DNA from 3 places in the Oceanobacillus sp. CF4.6 genome. Region 2 is predicted to be linked to each of the others. Evidence: riboswitches for the same ligand, from Rfam matches in the RefSeq annotation. Region 2 holds a riboswitch; each other region holds the start of a gene.
What was found. Region 2 has a riboswitch for cyclic di-GMP ahead of ACHABU_RS09045 (EAL domain-containing protein). Riboswitches for the same ligand answer to the same signal wherever they lie in the genome.
Positions count from the first base shown of each region.

Region 1: linked by a shared signal. The riboswitch ahead of ACHABU_RS06810 (EAL domain-containing protein) and the one ahead of ACHABU_RS09045 (EAL domain-containing protein) in region 2 are both predicted to bind cyclic di-GMP.
Region 3: linked by a shared signal. The riboswitch ahead of ACHABU_RS04625 (anti-repressor SinI family protein) and the one ahead of ACHABU_RS09045 (EAL domain-containing protein) in region 2 are both predicted to bind cyclic di-GMP.

Region 1 covers NZ_JBIMEX010000002.1:653,033-660,159, forward strand. Annotated here, with positions in the region: cyclic di-GMP riboswitch class I at 860-944, shown strand; gene ACHABU_RS06810 (EAL domain-containing protein) at 1,247-4,219, shown strand; gene ACHABU_RS06815 (universal stress protein) at 4,376-4,816, shown strand; gene ACHABU_RS06820 (hypothetical protein) at 4,854-5,369, opposite strand; gene ACHABU_RS06825 (TetR/AcrR family transcriptional regulator) at 5,411-5,974, opposite strand; gene ACHABU_RS06830 (YkvI family membrane protein) at 6,617-7,127, shown strand, end outside.
Region 2 covers NZ_JBIMEX010000004.1:180,840-187,985, forward strand. Annotated here, with positions in the region: gene ACHABU_RS09025 (hypothetical protein) at 2,300-2,665, opposite strand; gene ACHABU_RS09030 (winged helix DNA-binding protein) at 3,951-4,268, opposite strand; gene ACHABU_RS09035 (hypothetical protein) at 4,481-4,645, opposite strand; gene sda (sporulation histidine kinase inhibitor Sda) at 4,758-4,892, opposite strand; cyclic di-GMP riboswitch class I at 5,159-5,247, shown strand; gene ACHABU_RS09045 (EAL domain-containing protein) at 5,328-5,669, shown strand; gene ACHABU_RS09050 (EAL domain-containing protein) at 5,725-6,054, shown strand; gene ACHABU_RS09055 (hypothetical protein) at 6,072-6,287, shown strand; gene ACHABU_RS09060 (hypothetical protein) at 6,419-6,631, shown strand.
Region 3 covers NZ_JBIMEX010000002.1:196,450-203,595, reverse strand. Annotated here, with positions in the region: gene ACHABU_RS04635 (penicillin-binding transpeptidase domain-containing protein) at 1-1,439, opposite strand, end outside; gene ACHABU_RS04630 (LCP family glycopolymer transferase) at 1,563-2,507, opposite strand; cyclic di-GMP riboswitch class I at 2,931-3,014, shown strand; gene ACHABU_RS04625 (anti-repressor SinI family protein) at 3,036-3,164, shown strand; gene ACHABU_RS04620 (helix-turn-helix domain-containing protein) at 3,244-3,573, shown strand; gene ACHABU_RS04615 (VanZ family protein) at 3,748-4,248, shown strand; gene ACHABU_RS04610 (hypothetical protein) at 4,396-4,554, shown strand; gene ACHABU_RS04605 (YigZ family protein) at 4,596-5,246, opposite strand; gene ACHABU_RS04600 (sensor histidine kinase) at 5,422-6,561, shown strand; gene ACHABU_RS04595 (response regulator) at 6,673-7,146, shown strand, end outside.

The sequences.
Region 1 (7,127 bases), on a different contig from region 2:
ATCCAAATACCGCATGAAAAGCGATAACTAAATATAGAAGTATAAAAAGTAACTGCCTCAACTAGTGGACGTAAAGGGTAGTTGCTTTTTTCTATTGGTGAATACCAAGGAAATGAGTATTACAATCGTTGTAAACGTAAAGCATTATTTTTATTTAAAATAACATTTTCCCATTTGTATACAAATATTATCCCCATTAGTAAACCCAAAATGGGGTCAGCTCACAGTCCCTAGCTACATTAAAGTGACAGCGTAGTAGAGGACTGACCCTAGGTACCTAGATTGCGGCCCCCTTTCAATAAAAAGGAATCATCATACTCTTTACCATACTCTCTCTAATACCTCTTCAATTCTTCAATCGTTCTTGGTAAATCTATTATTCCATCTCCTTTAGTTTGAATATAGTCCATTCGCTGGGGTAATTGTCATTGTTTTTCCCACTCCCAAGTCTCGCTGGTTTCTGAAGTTTTAGGTTTTGTTCCTTCGATACTTGCAATACCTCTTTTGAACTGCACCAGAAACCCCAGAATCCTTTTTATGGATTGGATAAATAACCTCATCCTCCATCGATTTGCTTTTGAATTTCCTGATAGCACCCGTGCCATGCAAATGCATTCCATTAGTGACAGGCTTACGTCTAAAAATCCGCAATGCGATCGTCAGTTTTTGCAAATAATAATCAAGGGAAATGGATTTGTCACACCATTCGCTTTTCCTTGATTATTATCGTTATAGAAAACTAAAAAGATAAAATCCAGTACTATTCTAATAAATCATTAATAAGTAAAAAACACTTTATAGTTTTACTCTTCTTGTCGATAGTATAAGTAATAGTTCAATATAACTATTTATATAGTCTATCCAATAATAGCGAACTTGTTGTAAGATAAGGACGCAAAACCAAGGACCTAAAGCTTATTTAGCTAAGGTAGCCTAGTTCCGAAGAAAGCGAATCTTAAAGGTGAGCCAGTTTCTTTGGTTCACCTTTTTGAATTTCTTTAGTTTAAAATAGTTAAGACAAGATCACACGTTTAATTAAAAAGGGAACATTAATATAAACTAGTTCCTAAAGTAATTTAGTATCATTTCATGAGATATCAATAGTAACCACGAGTGACAGAAATATTGCCCCTAGAATCCTCCGACTGAACTCTCTTTGAATTCTGTATAACATCATCTGTTATTATTTCTTCGTAATTATTTAGTTTTAGTAATAATAATCTACACTTAGGGAGGAATATATTAAATGGCAATGAGAAAATCAAAATTCCGAAATCTGTTTAAAAGAAATATATTTTCTAATAATCATGCAATTGATAAGCAATACACGAAGGGAAACGCATTAAGTACTCCCCTTCCTTCTTTGGCATGTAACCATCCAGATTTAATTATTGCTTTTTCTCTAGAAGGGGATATTGTTTCGCAAACTAGTAAAAGGCTTATAGAATTATTAGGATCTCGACCACAAACAAAAAATGATTTTCTTCATTTATTTCCAGAATCGACCTCCGAAAGATTAGATACTTTATTTAGTAACACATTAGGCGGTAAAACAGAGAATATAGAAATAGAAGTTAACAAATATAACGGTGAACAGGTTCAGCTTCTACTTACTTTTATTCCCATTCATATAAAAAACAATAGTGTAGAGCGTATTTATTTAATCATTAATGATTTAACGAAACACGCACAGCTCGAACAGTCGTTAGAACTGATGAAAAAACATTTAGATCACTCCCAGCAGATTGCTGCGGTTGGCAGTTGGGAGTATATCATTAATGATGATAAATTCGATTGTTCGAATAACTTTTTTAATACAATTGGTATGGATGAATCTGAAAATATCTCAATAGAAAAGCTTTTTACATTGGTCCATCCAGAAGATTATTCGTTGACTCGTCAAATTTTTGATGAGTCAACGAATAAAGGAAATAGCTTTTCCGCTGAATTTCGAATCCTTCATGGCAAAACAAATGAACTACGGTACATAACCGCTCAGGCTGAATGTATCAAGAAGGGTGATATTCCTTATAAATTTGTAGGGGTGATTAGAGACGATACTCCTTATAAGCGTTTAGAAAATGAATTAAAAAATAGGCTTACCAATTTACAGCATATCTATGATAACTTAAAGGCTGGAATATGGATGCGAGAAAACATAGAAGGAAAAATGGTCTTTGCTTCAAAAGGGCTAGCGGACATTCTGCAATATCCTTTAGAACAGATATATAAAGAACCTGATTATTGGGAAAAAATGGTTATACCAGAATATCATACGATGTTAATCGAAAGTATTCATTTATTGAAAAAAGGACAAATAACGCAAAATACATTCCCGATAGAATGCCCAGACGGAAAAACAAAATGGCTTCAGGAGCAGACATTTCCTTGGTTGGATGATAACGGGGAAATAGCTTATCTATTTGGAATGGTACTAGATGTCAGCGATGAATTAGAAATGCATGATAAACTTAACTTCCTTGCTTATCATGATGCACTTACCAGAATGCCGAATCAACATGGTCTTTATGATAAACTCGATACACTTTGTCAAAAAGAACATCCATTTGCTCTTATGTATTTAGATTTAGATCGATTTAGTCTTATCAACGATTCATTAGGTTATCATATTGGGGACGAGTTATTAAAGGAAGTAGCAAGTGGACTTATAGCGATTGTTCACCAAGAAGGTTATATCTCACGTATCAGTGGCACTGACTTTGTAATCGTGATTGAAAATTATCCAGATAAAGCTTCCATTTTCCATTTAGCTGAGCAATTAATGAAACATATTCAAAAACCAGTAACGATAGAAGAATTTGATATACAAATTACAACAAGTATTGGAATTAGCTTTTTCCCAGAACATGGAGAAAGCAAACTAACATTAATTGAAAATGCCCATTCTGCCTTACACCGTGCAAAAAGACAAGGGAAAAACAATTATAAGGTATATTCTGATATGAAAGATATATCATCTTATAAGAAATATATTTTGGATAAAGACATGAGAAAGGCTCTCATCAATGAAGAATTTGAAATCTATTACCAGCCAAAAGTGAATACGGAAGGAATCATTGTAGGAGCAGAGGCACTACTACGATGGAATCATCATGAATGGGGACTGGTTTCACCTGTAGAATTTATTCCCATAGCAGAGGAAAATCATTTTATTAATGATTTAGGTGATTGGGTGATAAAGGAAGTTTGCGCACGACTTAGAGAATGGAAAGAAAAAGACTTTACTTTACGCCCTATATCTATTAATATATCCCCCATTCGTTTAATGAAAAAAGGATTGGTAGAATACGTTAAACAACAGTTGGAGCTTTATCAAATTCCGGGCAACTATTTGGAGTTTGAAATCACAGAAGAATCGCTTTTAAGGTACGATAATACTGTTTTTAACACGTTAGAGGACTTAAAAAGTGTTGGTGCGACCATTGCCATTGATGATTTCGGTACAGGCTACTCTTCGTTGCAATCTTTGCGAGAAATCCAAGCGGACACCTTAAAGATTGATAAAGTTTTCATACAACATATTACTAACGAGAACAAAGTAGATGCAGCAATCGTCTCTTCTACTATGCATCTTGCTAAAGGATTAGGTTTGAAAGTGGTAGCAGAGGGTGTTGAAGAGTATGAACAATTAGAGTTTCTGAAACAAAATGAATGTGATATTATTCAGGGATATTTATTTTCCAAACCAGTTGCCTTAGAAATATTTGAACAAATGCTACAAGCTGGTTATTTATTACCGAGTAAAAAGAAACTTTCAAAGATACCTGAAATAGAACGTAGAGAGTTTTATCGATTTGAATTCCCATACAGTTTGCTTGGAAATATGACCATCACAGAAGTAAATCATCGTAAAGTAAGTCTTGGTGCAACACAAATTTTAATAGAAAATATTAGTTTGGGTGGAATAAAAATAGTATCTTTATTAAAACTTCCTATTAATTCCGATATGAAATTTATGTTTGCTTTTACCCTTATGAATGAATTGTTTGAATTAGAAGGTACATTGATATGGAAAGACGAAGCAAAAGAAGATATGTTTTTCTATGGTGTTAAATTCAACTTAACTGTCCAAGATGAAGATCGATTAGCGCCATTAATTAATCAGATGAGTGCTTTGCAACGCGCAAATAAACAAATACCTGATACAGACTTTGTTTATGAAGATTCCTTTTCTTATTTAAATAAACATCTTATATAGAATTTAAATCAACAATCCGGTTACTTTGACAGCACGGGGACGGTTCTTTTGCTTCCTCTCTCCCCTTGGACTATTAACCGTAATTAATGTTATGTTGTTATTAATCATGGAAAAGTCAAATTGATTTATTACATGATTAAAGGGGATTGCGACAAAATGACAGATCATTATAAAAGTATTCTAGTAGCTGTAGATGGTTCCAAAGAGGCGGAATATGCATTTCGTAAATCACTTGATATTGCATACGAACATCAGGGCTCACAATTAAACATCGTTAACATTATTGATACGCGCTATTTGGGACCTCTTGATAAAAAATTAGCAGAAGATGTCAAAGAAAAAACGCGGCAAAAATTAGATTGCTATAAAGCACGTGCTACAGCTTTGATTGTTAAAAATGTGAATATCATTATTGAATATGGTTCACCACGAATGATGATTGCAAATGAGATTGCTAAGTCAGTGGACGCAGACTTAATTATTTGTGGTGCTACAGGGCATACGACAGTAGAGCGCTATCTTATTGGTTCGGTATCTCAAGCCATCGTTCGCTCTGCCAAATGCGATGTTTTAGTCATCCGTACGCCTGCATCATAAAAAAAGCGCTCAGACTTTATAAGCCTTGAGCGCTTTTTTAGATAAATTGTGTATTCGTTTGAACTGCAGCTTTTCTATCTTGGGCTGCGTGCATTTTAACCATTACGAAACGTGCAAATGGTTGGATAACTACACTCTCCAAAAATAGGGCAATTACAAAGTTACGAGGCCAGATTTGTACAAAATTAGCAAAAATCTCAGTTGTAAAACCATTTCCAATGATATCTCCAACAATTGTCATTGTAAATGACATCCCTAATACGGTGAAAATCGTACGGAACATAATACGAGCAGCAAAACCGTCTGTTTGCGAAATAAATTTAGATGATAAAAATTCTGCAAAGCGACCGATTGCTACTGGTTCAATAATCATTACGATAACCCAAATAATAGGTAGTACGATTAACATGTTCATTGCAACCTCTTTGTTAAATTCCCCAGCTGCAAGGATGATATTGATGGATCCCATCATTAATACGGATAATGTTACAATAATTGCGCCGAATATTGCGCCCTCTTTACCATTTTTTGGTAGTCTTTTTTCTTGATGCATCGTTTTCTTTTTCTCCTTCAAAATCAATTTTTCAACCAACGCTATTTGTTCACTTTTAATATAATCGGTAATAATGTGGCGATTGTTTTCAATGGGGTTGCGGATTTTTGCGTTAAACAAAGCATAATGGCACCCTCGATCGAAGCTGTCAACAACATTGCGATAGCAGAAGCTGATTCGTTTGAATAGCCTTCTGTTATCAGTTTCTCATAGTAAAGCTCTTGAATGTTTTCATATAGAGCACTACAAGCAATGCGGACCGGTTCACTCATCGTGGCCATTTCACTGACAATGCTGCTAAATGTATAGCCGATAATGGTGCCGTTTTTTTCAAAGTTACCAATTAACTTATCGATCATGGCGAGGATGGCCTCCTGTGTTGTAGGGTGCCTACTGAAAATAGCTTCGATATCTGTGGTAATGGCTTCATTTAAATCGTGTAAACAAGTAATCAATAATTCTTCTTTTCCATTTGGGAAATGATGATAAAGCGCTCCTTTTGTAACATTACAGACTTTTAAAATCTCGTTAAGTCCAACATTTTTATAACCCTTTGCCTGAAAAAGAGCTGTAGATTTTTCAATTAATAGCGATTTTGTATCCATATTCGTGTATTTCTCCTAACATACCAACGGGTCTGTTTGTAGTATAACAGATTTTTAGCAGGAATTATAGTTAATAGTTTTTTCAAACTTGTGGGACAGAAGGACAGGTACATTGCCCCGAAGTATATCTAAAAATAATAGGAATTGGTGGGTCTTCCCTCTATATCCTGCTCAGGAAATAGAATATTATTTCTTTTTCTCCCACATGCAGTCGACAGCCCTCTAATCCCTTTCATCAATACCAGAAACAACCATTGTCATTGTCTCAATCCCTATGATTTCAGTTACTAAAATGGGGATAAATCAATAGAAAACCATATTCAGTCCTTAATGAAAATATCGGGAAACGGTGCCTGCCCCCAATGTTCCCCCTCTTCCCCCCAATGCATTGTCTTCCTCTTTTGGTAAATTGTCTTTAGTTTTATGGTGTATTTACATTGCATTAATTTGGTGAATAGACTAAATAATCTTTTAACTACAACAACCCAGCTACTTACATGACTATTCTGTTATAATAAAACTTTACCACATATAATGTCTAAATTTGCAAATCAAAATGGTCCCCAATTTTATCCAGCAATAAGAAGCGTATTATGGTTTAAGATAATTGGAAGAGAAACAATAAAACAACAGGAGGATACAATGAAGAGAATTTTTCAAATTAGCAGTGCATTTGTAGGCATTATCGTAGGTGCCGGATTCGCCTCTGGTCAGGAAGTTTTGCAATACTTCACTAGTTTCGGGACGATTGGGATTATCGGTGCAATCATTGCTACCGCATTATTTGCTTATATGGGAATGGTGATGACTAGGATTGGTAGTCGCATGCAAGCAACCTCTCATCAAGACGCGATTCATAAAATGAGCGGAAAAGTTCTAGGTACCATCATTGACTATATCATTATCTTCACCTTATTTGGTGTTGGTGTTGTTATGGTTGCTGGGGGCGGGTCTATTTTAAATCAACAATTCGGCCTTCCCATAGTTGTCGGTAATTTGCTCTTGATTACGCTTGTCGTACTCATTGCAATGCTCAATTTAACTAGAGTTGTTCAGGTAATCGGAAGTATTACGCCGTTTTTAATTTTTGCGCTTATTATACTGTTCATCTTCAGCGTAGCAACAATGGACAATACGTTTGCAACACTTGATC
Region 2 (7,146 bases):
CTTCACAATCTTTTCTAAACTTTAACATAAATATCCAATTTTAATGAAAGGAGTTTATGCCGCAATCTGGCCCGTTTGCGGGAGAATCCCGCATATCAACATAATTGTATCAAACTTTATTAAATTATCGATCTTTTATTATAAATTATCAAACATTGTTTCAAAGCCACAAATACCTTACGGCACTATGTCACAGGAGTCCATGCGCATGATGTTTGTGACACTCTCAATTGAAAAAGTACGAGTATATTATTATTTCACATCGTGCATTCAAACTACGCTCCGTGAGCGATTCACATGCACGCATGTTCCATACGCCAATCAGTAGCTCATATCTTCGCACGCTGAATGACGCTACGAAGATCAGCCAAACTCAATCTACAACGGTAACACCGTGTCTGACAGAGACAAGGCTTGAGGATGCAAATAAGGGGTCATAAAGACGTTTTCGTATCCGCTGGATAAAATCCCCCACGCGCGTCCTAAAGACGCACATAAAGCCTATTAGAGCGATTTGACGAATAACAAGAAGGGTCACAAAGAAAAACCTAATAATTGCTTGTGGGAGTTTTCAACACCTCAACCGCAAATTGCCCCCGGAAATTCTCGAAGTTTGACAAATGTCCCTCGGTTCCTTGTTTTTTTCGAGAAAACTTTATATGCGTGACATGTGTGTATATATAATATTTTATTATAGTTTTTCATTTAAAAAAGTAGGAAACAAGGAACATAACTCTGTGACCCCTTGATATAATAGCATTCGCATATTCCTTTTTTGCGTGAAAATGCAGGGACATTGGAGGGACTTTTTTAGCAAAGCAGGAACCACTAAAGCGATATTGCATCCATGCAAGTAAAATGAATCGTGTGTTTTCCTGTGAATAAGAGCGCTTTCATGTAAAATTTTACTTGCGTGCATGCAAAATAATCCTAATATAGGAACTTTCCTGGCGAAAAAGGAACTTTTTTCGCCCTAAAAGGAACCAAGTAGGGACAATAGTAAGCGTATTCATTAAAAATAAATGCACGATTATATGTTAGCGATCCCCAATTTTTTCTGTGATTCATAGGATCAGATGATCGGTTTACGCCAATCGCACATATTATTGTTTATAGGAAAAAGACCAGGGCGATAACGCCCTAGTCAATTTGAATAACTTATTATGTTCCACCGGTAAGGGTTTCAAATCTTTCCTCTTGCATCTGACGAAAACAAATTTATTACTGGCGCACCACATCGAGTTGACGGCGAAATGGGCGCTACAAGTTGAATATTTATATATATTTGCTCTTTTGGTGGTCAAACACCTACTTTTAAAGCTCGCACTCATGGTGGCGAAACACCGGCTTTTAAAGTTCACGTTTATGGTAGTGAGACACCCACTTTTAGAGCTCGCACTTATGGTGGCGAAACACCGAACAAGTAACCGCGCGTCACCTTATCTATAGTTTTAGTATATTCGCTTTGCTTTATTCATTCAAGGGGAAAAAATTAATTTTTAATTAATGGGCTATCTTCAACCTATATTCTTCTTATTAGTTAGCTACGTTCCCCCCAACGATAAGAGAACGCCTTTTAATATAATAGGAACCCTGCGTCGGGGTTCCCGTGGTTGATCTTTATAATGCCCTGGATTCGTCGCCTAGGGCTTCGTTGTATTTTGTAATAGAGGCGAAGTAACAGGAAGTTTGAACAGAATTGCAGGCGTTGTTGCTATTTTTAACGCAAAAATAGCCCCCTGTCTCCAATGGGTAAGGGCTATTTTTTCTTTTAGATTAGATAACGCCAATCCCCTATCAGAAGGATGAGTATCTACTTGACCACAGTTCCTACGATATGGTCATTTTTTTATTGTATGTTTCTATACTACCATCATACCACATTTTCACAAAAAATACACGGAACGAATACCTATAAGTTATTTTCACCTTCCCCTTAAAGTTTTTAAACAAATAGATATCAAGTTTTGACTATCCGTAAACTATTCTTTCTTTGTACAAATGTATTCAAGCAAATTGCCTTGTCAAATGTAAGGTACAACCATATTTACACAGAGCTCACAGTATCTCTGAGAACGACGAAGTGGTAAAACGGATTCTCTCTTCCAATGAGGTTGAAGCATCTATTGAGAACAATGTATTAGATTTAGATAACACTCAGAAGCATGATATATCTAATAACAATACCAAGGACGGTTCACAGGATTGTGGCAAGGTCACTACATTCCCCCCGATAGGAACTGCCTATCTGTTTTTTTCGTGACCTCTTTTTTAAAGCACTTCAGAGCTTATCATCGGCTCATTGAGGGTAATATCCCATACGATCCACCAGAATTTGTTCGATGATGTTCTTTTTTGTGGTGAGTTCTTGATACATTTGCTGTCCAACCTCGTTAACTTCGTCATAATTGCCAATTTTAGCTTCGTCGGGGGCTTTTCTGACGGTTTGCATGGTTTTATACATATCGGAACGTTCTTTTCGTATATGGCTTAATAGGCGCATTAAATCATATGTGTGTAGTTCTTTTAATTGTGGTTGCGTGTAATCACTTGCTGTGTCATCTAAGTTCGGGTTTAATTGAGGGCGTTTTGCATGCAGATCGGCACGGCAGAAGTCACATACATTACTATTTTGTGTTTCAGTTTTGCAATAAGAACAAATCATATAATCATAACGCACCTTTCTATTTTTTAATTTAGGTATAAAATGTTATATAAATTATAAAATAAATAAAACCAAACGACAACAATGTGAATACCTGTGAGGGGACGGTGCTTTAAGCACCGTAGACGCACACCTCTCTATTAATAAAGAGTTGGAACAAGATATAAGAGGACAAGGTCGGAAAATTACCTGTGGATAAGTATTTTAAAAGGTTTCTATTGTGGATAACTCTTTTAAGAAGTATGTCACCAGAGAACGCTTTTTTCGAGTTGTATGACAGCTAGAGGACGGGTTGAGATCGATGTATGACCATAAAAGAACGGTTTTTTAAGAGAAGTGACCCTACCAGAGAACGGGTTTTATTGGTTATTTACGGCTATATTTATTGGAAAGTATATCCGACACAGCACGGTTCGGCTAAAAAGTATTACCATGAGGGAACGGTTTTTTAAGAGAAGTGACCCCACCAGAGAACGGGTTTTATTGGTTATTTACGGCTATATTTATTGGAAAGTATATCCGACACAGCACGGTTTGCCTAAAAAAGTATTACCATGAGAGAACGCTTTCATTAAGAGAAGTGACCCCACCAGAGAACGGGTTTTATTGGTTATTTACGGCTATATTTATTGAAAAGTATGTCCGACACAGCACGGTTTCGCTAAAAAAGTATTACCATGAGAGAACGCTTTTTTAAGAGAAGTGACCCCACCAGAGAACGGGTTTTATTGGTTATTTACGGCTATATTTATTGGAAAGTATGTCCGACACAGCACAGTTCGGCTAAAAAAGTATTACCATGAGAGAACGGTTTTTATTCAAGCATACCCAAATAAAAAGGCAACTAAACAGGCATAAAATGCACCCCAAATTAGATTTAACTCTAACCTTTGGGGTGCAGTGCGTTATAGGGCCACTTTCTCAGTTATCGTGCTGTTCACACATCGCACGAATATGGCGCGTATATTTATCCATACCATCGTGATCCAAACGGAACTTCAAATCAGGATGGATTAAGTACCGGGTTTTGTTTTTTGACTTTAATACCATGACCGCGCCTGCTTTTTGCAAGATATCCATGTAGTTATCAATGGTTTTTCGGTTGGCATTCTCATACCCAGGATATGACCGATGTGACTCTCAGACAAATGCTTTAATGCTTTCGGATTTCGTTCTAAGGCTTCGAGCAGCGTCACTCCTTCTTGCAATATCGATTCATCTGGGTTGGATACTAAATAATAGGTTTCGATATGAAAGTAGGGCATCACGCAATGCAAGAGTCCGATCATATTATGTATGCTCGTCTTGGTTTACGATGGCGATTCTTCAATTCATTAATCTTTTCGACTTCATTAATGACATCGCTCAGTTTGTTTTGGAATAGTTTCACGAACTTTTCTCTTGGTTTTGTGGTGGTCTTCCCTTTTTGGAAATAAAGCTCGTTTAAGACGTAATGAACCACTCGTCCATCATGCGGGCTTTTAATCTTTTCCAATAACCTAATGCGTGTGAACTTATTCAGACGTTTCATGGTCTTGGTTAATTCCAGGTTCCACAAACTCGAAATCATCTCATTTGTTAATGGCTCCTCTTCTTTTTTCAACGGTGCCCCACAAAATCACACGGTAAATCACACAGCTTTTACACCCAAAATCACAGTATAAATCGCATTGAAAAAGGGACGAAGAATGTTCTCTTCGTCCCTTTTATTAACAAAATAGCTTGTTAAACTAACGCACCATTTACTTTAAGCATCTTATTTCACATATTAACAAAACGCCCTAAACAGAAGGAACAGTGAACTAAAATTCATTCTTACTTATTAAAAACATTTAAAAAACCAATACTAAAATGACTATCTTTGAAAGGTTGTGTTTTTATTGAATCAGGAAAAAAAAGTAGCCAATGAACTCCAAAAAATGATGACCGCGAACCTGGTACCAGTGTCAGTGCAGGAAGATATAAACGATTCTTTTCCACAACAAATTCTCCCGTATCATTTATAACATATATTCATTTATAAAAACAATCCCTTAATATTTTAATTAAAAAGCGAAAAAAAGGTTGAAATGTATTGTACGAACCTGCGGAGTTAAACTTGATGATTGGTTGTTTCCAGATTTCTTCTGTCAATCTCGATTTTTAAAATTTCAATAAAATCTGAATGTATTTTTTGATCTATAGCTTTGTAATATGAACGAAGTAATAAAACATCAGAAATATTCATTATCACATATATTTTCCTCTCCAGAATATTGGCAACATTATACACTGTATATCAAAAAAAGATTTTTGTTAAGTCTCTTATTATATAAAATACTAATTATACTTGAAATGCCATAGACAATTTGTGATTTGAAAGGGATCATGAGAAATCCTCTATTAAATAAAAATGATACGTCAAGTTAGGAAATGTTGTAAATTGTCGAAAAAAGTTGTTTTTATTTAGGGAATAGTTATAATGGAAGTAAGGGAAAATAATACCAGTTCAATTTCCGATAAAGGCAAACCTATTGAAAAATAGGGACGCAAAGCTACGGGTCTAAGGCAACTAAGTTTGCTATGACAGCCGGGTTACCGAAGAAGATGGTTGACGTTTGAAACGCTACCACCTTTTGAGGTGGTTTTTGTTTGGATTTTTTTAATCAAGGAGCTTTTGTGAATGCCTGTAACTAAGATAAAAGACTTAATAGAACAACAACAATTTTTCCATCACTTTCAACCTATATACAATCTAACAATAAGGAAAAAGATAGGGTGCGAGGTATTGTTCCGATCAAACCTTATTAAGAATCCGGAAGTAGTCTTTCAAACTGCTTTAAAAGTAAATCTGCTTTATGAATTAGAAAAAAGATCAACTGAGAATGCAATTACTTCATATTCTAAATCTCCATATTCACCAGAGAATGGAAAGTTATTCATCAATGTCTTTCCTTCTACCCTTGTTAACCCAGATTTCCCATCCTTTATAACGACAGTTTTATCAAAATCTAAACTCCATTAATGAAGAAATAATTTTTGAAATTAACGAGGCGGAGATTGTTTTTGACATTACCTCTTTGAAAAGTAATATATCTTTGTTAAAGAAAAGAGGCTTTCAGATAGCGATTGATGATGTTGGTAAGGGTTCTGCTTCTTTAAAGTCAATTATTGAATTAGAGCCTGATTATTTGAAAATGGATAATTATTTTGCATTTGATTTGTCCGTTTCGGAACAGAAACAGGAAATGATTAAATCCTTTATGACTTACTGTGAAAATACGAATACGAAATTCATATTAGAAGGAATCGAAAAAACTGAAGATCTGGCTGTTGCTAAAGATTTAGGGGTTTTATATGGTCAAGGATTTTTGTTGGGAAAGCCGACTTCTTTGAAAAATATGTCATAGAGCGAGGGACGATTAACATGGCAAATCTGCTAGAATTTTTTCAAGACTGGATAAGAGATAATCGGCTATTAGTAATGGAAATCATATTTGAGGGGATTGGTCGGAAAACGATCAAAGGAAGAATGATTAAATTTAATCAATATGAGAATAGCACCCTTATCTATATAGATGATACAAAAACAGTGGAGCATTTTATGATTAATCAGATTGATGAAATTACACCTGTAGAATAGCCTGATTTAGATGGTAATAATTGAGGGATGTATTAAAATTACCCTCTTTAAAAAAGAGCATAAACGTCAACCTTTGGAGCATTCAACAGGTAGGAGATGGAACTGTTGTAGATAATTAAGGAGACTGGTAAATGAATTTCTTAAAAATCTCAAAAAAACATAACCTTAATCTTATTGAAGTAAGCATACTTGTTAGTCTTAACCGTAGGTATCCTTGCCCAGCTTCCATAGAGGAAATGACAAACGATAAGACTATATATTGGCAAATTCAAGTAAGTCTCAATAAATTAAATGAAAAAAACTTGATTGAGATAAAAGAGCAAAAGTACAAGATTATAAAGTAATAACTTTATTTTCATTAAATTTAGAGAGGGAAATACGATGAAAAACTATGGTTCTTGTGTATATTGCGGAAAAATCGACCGCCTTATATCCAATTTATGTAGCGATTGTTACAACGAAGAAGTGGATAATATAGAAAAGGTAAAAGGAATATTATTAAAGTGTCCAAATTCCAACGCTTTCGATTTAGCGATAAAATCTGACATTTCTATCCATAAAATCACTCGTCTAATAAAGAAAGGGACATTAATATAGTTTGCATCTCTATGAATGCGTGTTAAAACATTTTAGCATAGAAGATGTGGTGAGAAACTGTAATTTACAGTTTAGTAATACTATGGAGTTAATCCGAGAGTTAAAAGTATTTTATGTTCATCTTTAAGTATAAAATCTTGTGTTATTGCTTACAAGAGTTTGTGTTAAACCTGTTTGAATTATTTTTAATAACCAGGAAAAGAACGGATATGGGAAGATTAAATCCTATTTTACAATTTAGTTGAAACAAAAAATATTTACC
Region 3 (7,146 bases), on a different contig from region 2:
AAGATATTGTCAGAACGGATTAACGCATCTTCAAGGTCAACAGGACCATCTGAGGTGGAAACCCTTGTAACCTCATAATTTCCCCAGCCTTCTCCATTGCTCCACGTTTTACCATCAATTTCTATTCCTTGACCAAGTTCGATACTTCCATTCTTTAATCCGATTGCACCTGTGACGGGTTTAAAAACAGACCCGGGGGCATAGGTAGAAGCAAACCGGTTAATTAAAGGGTTTTGCTCATCGTTTTCTATTCTTTCCCATAAATCTCCTGATGTACCATATAAAACTTCATTTGGGTCAAACGCAGGGCTACTAACAAGTGCTAATGTCTCACCGGTTTTTGGATGAATCGCAGCAGCTGTTCCTGCATCTTCTTCATAGGAGTTAAACAATTTTTCTTGAACATTAACATCAATTGTAACGCTTATTGTTTCGCCGTCTTCCACAGGTGTTTCAGCAAGTACGATTTCATCTTGTTCTTCTTTGTTAATTGTAATTTTTACTCCTTTTTTTCCTTTAAGTTGCTCCTCATAATTTGCTTCAAGTCCACGTGAACCAATTTTATCATTCGCACTATATTGAGAAGGATCAAGGTCTTCCAAATCATCAGCAGTTATACTTCGGATATATCCAACAAGATGCCCAGCTGCCTCGCCAGCTGGGTAGATACGTCCGGTAGTTTCTCTAAGCCGTACGCCATCAATGGCACTTAACTCGGGTAGAAGTTCCTCTTCAGAAGGCAGGGCACTTTTGAGTGGTACAAACAAATTATCTTCGACCCAGCCGGCATTAAGAGCCGTGTCAACAGATTCAGTACTTATACCGAGCAATTCCGCAATTTGTTTTTTTGACTGTTCAGCGTTATTTCCAAGCTCACCAGGGACAACGCCGACTTCAACAATTGTCCCATTGATTGCTAAAGGCATTTGGTTACGGTCAAGGATTTCTCCACGTTTTGGATTAACCGTATGGATACCAATTTCGCCGCCGTCTTTCAAATCAGGAAAAATAAATCCGGGGTCCCAATTTACATACCAATTTAATTCCTCTTCTTCGTCTTCTTCACCCTGCTGGACAAGTGTTGCTTCATACTCATAAGTAATTGGTCCGGCGATCGTCTCCATATTAACGGTGAAAGGCAGTTTCGCTGTACCTTCTTCCATTGCCATTTCAAGCTCTTCTTCGTTTAATTCTTCAAAAACTATTTGTAAATCAGAAACGTTTAGATCCTGATAAATTTTTTCTGTTCGTAAAGTTGATTGATCTTCAGGATAGCTCTCTGTTGCTGCCTGAGAAAACATCCCGTACATTTCTCCAACTTCCTGTTCATTCCAGTGGTTGACATAGTCATTAAAACGCTCATTCGGTGTGACCTCTTCATCATTGGAACATGCCACAAGAACAAGTGGAATTATAAATAATAATAATATTCGTTTCATAAATTATACCCCCAACTTTTTTTCTATATATAGTATACCATCAACGATATACAAAAATTTGTACATCGAACAGAAAAGCCACGCTGTTTTATGATACACAGGTGACTTTTCATTTTACCATTCCTAATTGGCTTCCATATGATCTTTTATCTCTGTATGAATACGGTTAAACTCAGAATCCGGAACGATATAATACCAAACACCATTAATGGTTTGTCCGGAACCGCTTATTTCCATTGTGGACACATCTTTGCGTGCTCCTGCGTAACCAGTGAACAAGGTTTGTATTTTTTTCATATCTAGGTTGGTTTGTACATTGTCACCTAAAATATTCAGTATCTCTCCAACTTTGGTAATGCTATTAAAACTTGCCGCTTCATTCATGGCAGCGGTAATTACTTTTCGTTGACGATCATTTCGACCCATGTCTCCACGTGGATCTTCATAGCGCATGCGAATAAAACTTAGTGCTTCTTCACCATTTAACATAATTTGCCCTTCAGGATAGGTGTGACCATCTTGTGAGAAGGCTAGATCATTATTGATTGTAACGCCACCTAATGCATCAATTCCTTGTTGAAAGCCTTCCATATTCACCCTTGCATACGTATGAATCGGAAGGTCAAATGCTTCTTCGACAGTTTGTACCGATAAATCAGTTCCACCAAAAGCATAGGCATGATTTATCTTATCCTGTCCCCGTCCAGGTATATTCACATAAGTATCACGTGGTATGCTCAACATAATCATCGATTCCGTATTTGGATTAACAGACAAAAGAATCATTGTATCGGATCGACCCTTATCACCGGAGCGTTCATCAACGCCAAGCAAAAGAATATTAACAGAATCCGTTTCTTTAAAGATATTCTGTATTTGTTTTTGTCTTTCTGGGTCTTCATCTCTTGCCAGCGGATTGTGCATGGTTTCTACGGTAGCACCGACCTGATTCCAAACATAGAATGCTAATCCTCCAACAAGTAAAATTAATGCCAATATTATTCCACCAACCCAATAAGGCCATTTGCGTTTTTTCTTATTTTGTCTTTTCTCTGCTCTTGATACCACTCGTATTCTCCTCTGTATTAATTATGATTTCCATTATAAGACTTTTTGACTAGTAGTTACTTGTAAAAAAATATCAAATCTTGGATAAATTATATCTGAAATAGCGAATATAGTCTATGGAATTTAAAGAAATAAGTAGGTTTTTGTTTATTTAAGGTGACTGGATTTTTTGTTTATTAATAAAATAATAGTAACAGGAAGCGGTTCCATTTTTTAAGAAGTATTTTCCTATTTCATGAAAGTTTAAAATTTAAGAAGTGATTTTCCTTGTTAACTTACGGCAGATACAATGAAACTAGAATTCCAACAATTGAATAATAGTTGTATTTTCGTCAATTACAAAACTAGTCTGTATCCGACAAAAGAAGTCAACCTATTGTGTTAGTTTATATAGTATGATAGTCATATGAAATAAATGAAATCCTCAGAAAAGGGCAAACTTATCGAAAGGTAAGGGCGCAAAGTCACGGGTCTAAAGCATTATGCTAAGATGGCTGGATTGTCTGGATGAATAATGGGGGACGGATTGTGGAAAAGATTATTGAAAATGTGGCAGTTGATGAGGAATGGGTAGTCTTAATAAAGAATGCAAAAAAAATGGGAATTTCAATGGATGAGATTCGCCAATTTTTAAAAGACACAGGACAAAAGGCGTAATTTTCATGAAAAAGTGTACTCTATATAGAACTACTTACTGTAAATATGATATAATGCGCAGTGAAAGTAGGTGAGGAACTTGATCGGTGAAACGATAAAGAAATTACGCCAGGAAAAACGAATGTCCATCTCTGAATTAGCTGAAAAAGCGGGGGTAGCAAAATCATATCTTAGTTCGATTGAGCGAAACCTTCAATCTAATCCATCGATCCAGTTTATTGAAAAGATCAGTACTGTATTAGGTGTATCCGTCAATGATGTAATTAATGAAAATGAATCCATAGATACAGCAGAACTTGATAATGAATGGATGCAAATTGTACAGGAAGCAATGCAGTCTGGAGTATCGAAAGAACAGTTTAAAGAATACCTGGAGTTTAATAAATGGAAACAAAAACAAGATCATTAAGAGAAAAACCGTCAAGCCAACTGCTTAACGGTTTTTTTATGTTTCGATTTCCCCTTTTATATATATAAGGGGAAATTAATAGATGAAAATTATTGGATTAACAGATATACTATATAATAGTCTCGTTATCGTTCAGGGTGTTTTATTTCTTATAAGAAAGTTTGGTTGTTAACGATGAAAAAATATTTATATTGGCTGTTGCCGATGGGGTGGATGGGTATTATCTTCTATTCTTCAGCTACACCATATGAGCAGCAGGATATTAAACCCTTGATGGGAAGTCTGATTGATTTCAGTTTTCTAGAGCCATTTGTTGGTTGGATTTCTTTTACTTATAATCATTCCTTGGTAAATGTTGATGTACTTGGGATTAATGGCTTTATCGAATTTTTTATTCGTAAAGGCGCACATGTTACGGTCTTCTTTTTGTTAGCTTGTTTTTTCTATATCGCTTTTAGAAAATCGACTGACTTTAGAATAGAAATACGATTACTATTTTCTTTTCTGCTGACAGTTATATATGCCGTTTTAGATGAGCTGCACCAGGGAATGACACCTAATAGAACTCCATATGCCGGCGATGTCATGTTGGATAGTATTGGAGCTTTAATAGCTGTTTTTTGTATCATTAGTATAAATTGGTTTGGTAAAAGGCGAAACAGCGCCCATAAATGACAGTTTTTGTCGTATAGGTATGGTGAGGGAAAATAAATTATTTCTTGTTTCGACATAGTTCGACACGCATTTACCAAAAACTATGATACAGTTCTTTTTAATTGCAATGATAGTAACTTGGAATATGAACGAAAAGGCGGTAAGAGAATGGTAGAGCAGGAAAAATATAAAAATATGCTGCGACGAATGATTGATGAAACCGAAAAGCAAAATATTCATAGTTCGGAAGAGTTGATCAAGATGCTGATTAGTGAGTTGTCGAGCAGTAAGCGTTTGGAAAAATATGCACAATCGATGGCAAAATAAAACTGCATTCCTATAGGATGCAGTTTTGTTTTGTCATTTTTCTATATTTTATCGGTCGAAGTAACATCGATTTCAATATATTTAGATTCGATTCTTTTGATATCTGCCTGATCATTTGTTAAGTCTACCATCCAACTCTGAAAAGCTTCGTCCTGCTCAACTTTTACAAAAACGATAAACGCAACACTTTCCAAATAGTTAATTGTTTCCAAAAGATGATCCGAATTTCTTAGCACGTTTTCCAATTTACCTAGAAGGCTGTAATCCACCGTTATGGAAAAACCTTTCATAAGCTGTCTTTTTACAATACCTGTAGTTTTAATAGCTTGAGAAGTCGTACTTCCATATGCACGAATTAGTCCTCCAGCACCAAGCTTAATTCCACCAAAATACCTTGTTACAACGACTGCGGTATCCTTTAAATGCTGTTTCTTAAGCACTTCCAGCATCGGAACGCCTGCAGTACCAGTTGGTTCGCCGTCATCATTTGCTTTTTGGATTTGGTCATTTTCTCCAATAATATAGGCAGAGCAATTATGGTTAGCATCATGATGTTTTTTCTTTATTTCCTGAATAAATATTTGTGCTTCCTCTTCGCTTTCCACCCGCTTAATATAGCCGATAAATCTGGATTTCTGGATAATAATCTGGTCATTTCCTTCTTTTTTTACGGTATAATAGTTTTTTAACATCTTGATTTTCTCACCTCTAACGCACATTATAGTATATAGGTACCCTTAATATCATATAAAGAGAAGTTGTTAAAAATATATCTAAATTAGGAAAATATTTCCTCAATATAGGGAAAAGACCCTAAAAAAATGAAATGTCTATACGTATAACTATAACATAGGTTGGTGGAAAAATATGGCGGTAAAGATAAGTGAAAAGGCTTTGGACCACGTCATCGACGAAATGATCGAAGTCGTTGAAAATAGCAAGGACGAAATTTTCAATATTAGTGAAGAGGCTCGTAAGGAACATGAGCATCTTGTATTTGAGCTAAAAGAAACGAAGGAAAAAGTACTTCGGCATATTGAAAATGGAGATCAGTTAGAAGAAAAAGTCCGCTTTTCACGACAGCGATTAGCCGAGGTAAGTAAATACTTTGAACGATATTCCGAGGCGGATATACGAGAGGTATATGAAAATACACATCTTATGCAAACAAATCTAGCTATGCTTCGCCAGGAAGAGAAAGTATTGCGTGATAAACGGGATGAATTGGAAAGAAGATTAATCACCTTATCTCAAACCATCAATCGGGCTGAAGGATTGGCTGGAAAAATTTCAGTAATTCTTACTTACTTGCAGGATGATTTCCGGCAAGTTAACGAAATGATAGAAAATGCAAAAGAGAAACAGGAATTTGGGTTGAAAATTATTGAAGCACAAGAAGATGAACGCAGAAAGATATCAAGAGAAATACATGATGGGCCGGCACAAATGCTTGCCAATATTTTATTGCGTTCCGAACTTATGGAACGAACAGTAAAAAGTGGTTCGGTTGATCAGGCAATAGCAGAAATAAGAAGTGTAAGAGAAATGGTTCGTTCTTCCTTGTATGAAGTGAGAAGAATTATTTATGACCTAAGACCGATGGCATTGGATGATCTGGGACTTGTACCAACGATCAAAAAATACGTGGACAATATCTCGGATTATAATAAAATCACGATTGATTTTACTGTTTTTGGAGAAGAAAGGCGTCTTAATCAAAAATATGAAATAGCCTTTTTCCGTCTCATGCAAGAATCCATTCAAAATGCAATCAAGCATAGTGCAGCTAGTTTGATTCAAGTTAAACTGGAAATACGTAGAGATAGTTTGACGATGCTCATTAAAGATAATGGGAAGGGATTCGATTTGAGTGTAAAAAGAGATAAATCATTTGGATTGATAGGTATGAGAGAACGAGTCGAAATGCTAGAAGGCCAACTGAATATACAGTCAGCTATTGGCAAAGGAACAACAATTACCATAAAAGTTCCTTATTCAACGCCATAAGTATATAATGATTAATAAGAATAACTAATGAAAAATAGAGAGAAACATATATCTGTCATATAAATTTTAGTAGGTGTACGAAGTAATCGAATGCAGGAGGAAGATGAATCAATGAATACAGAGAAAGAAATTCGTATCGTGTTAATAGATGATCATAAGTTATTTCGTGAAGGGGTAAAACGCATTCTGGAATTTGAACCGTCCTTTAACGTGGTTGCTGAGGGGGCTGACGGGTCTGTTGCATCTAAACTGGTAAAAGAAAATAATCCCGATGTTGTATTAATGGACATTAATATGCCGGAGATCAACGGTGTTCAGGCGACTGCTGACTTAGTCCGATACTTTCCAAACTCAAAAGTAATTATTCTCTCCATTCATGATGATGAAAGCTATGTGACACATGCATTGAAAACTGGGGCGCAAGGGTACTTGCTCAAAGAAATGGATTCGGATTCCTTGATTGAAGCAATAAAAGTAGTCAGTGACGGCGGGTCCTATCTGCATCCAAAGGTAACACATAACCTTGTGAAGGAATATCGTCGCCTTGCTAAGGAAAATGCTTCGAGTATTACGGATAAAGGTATA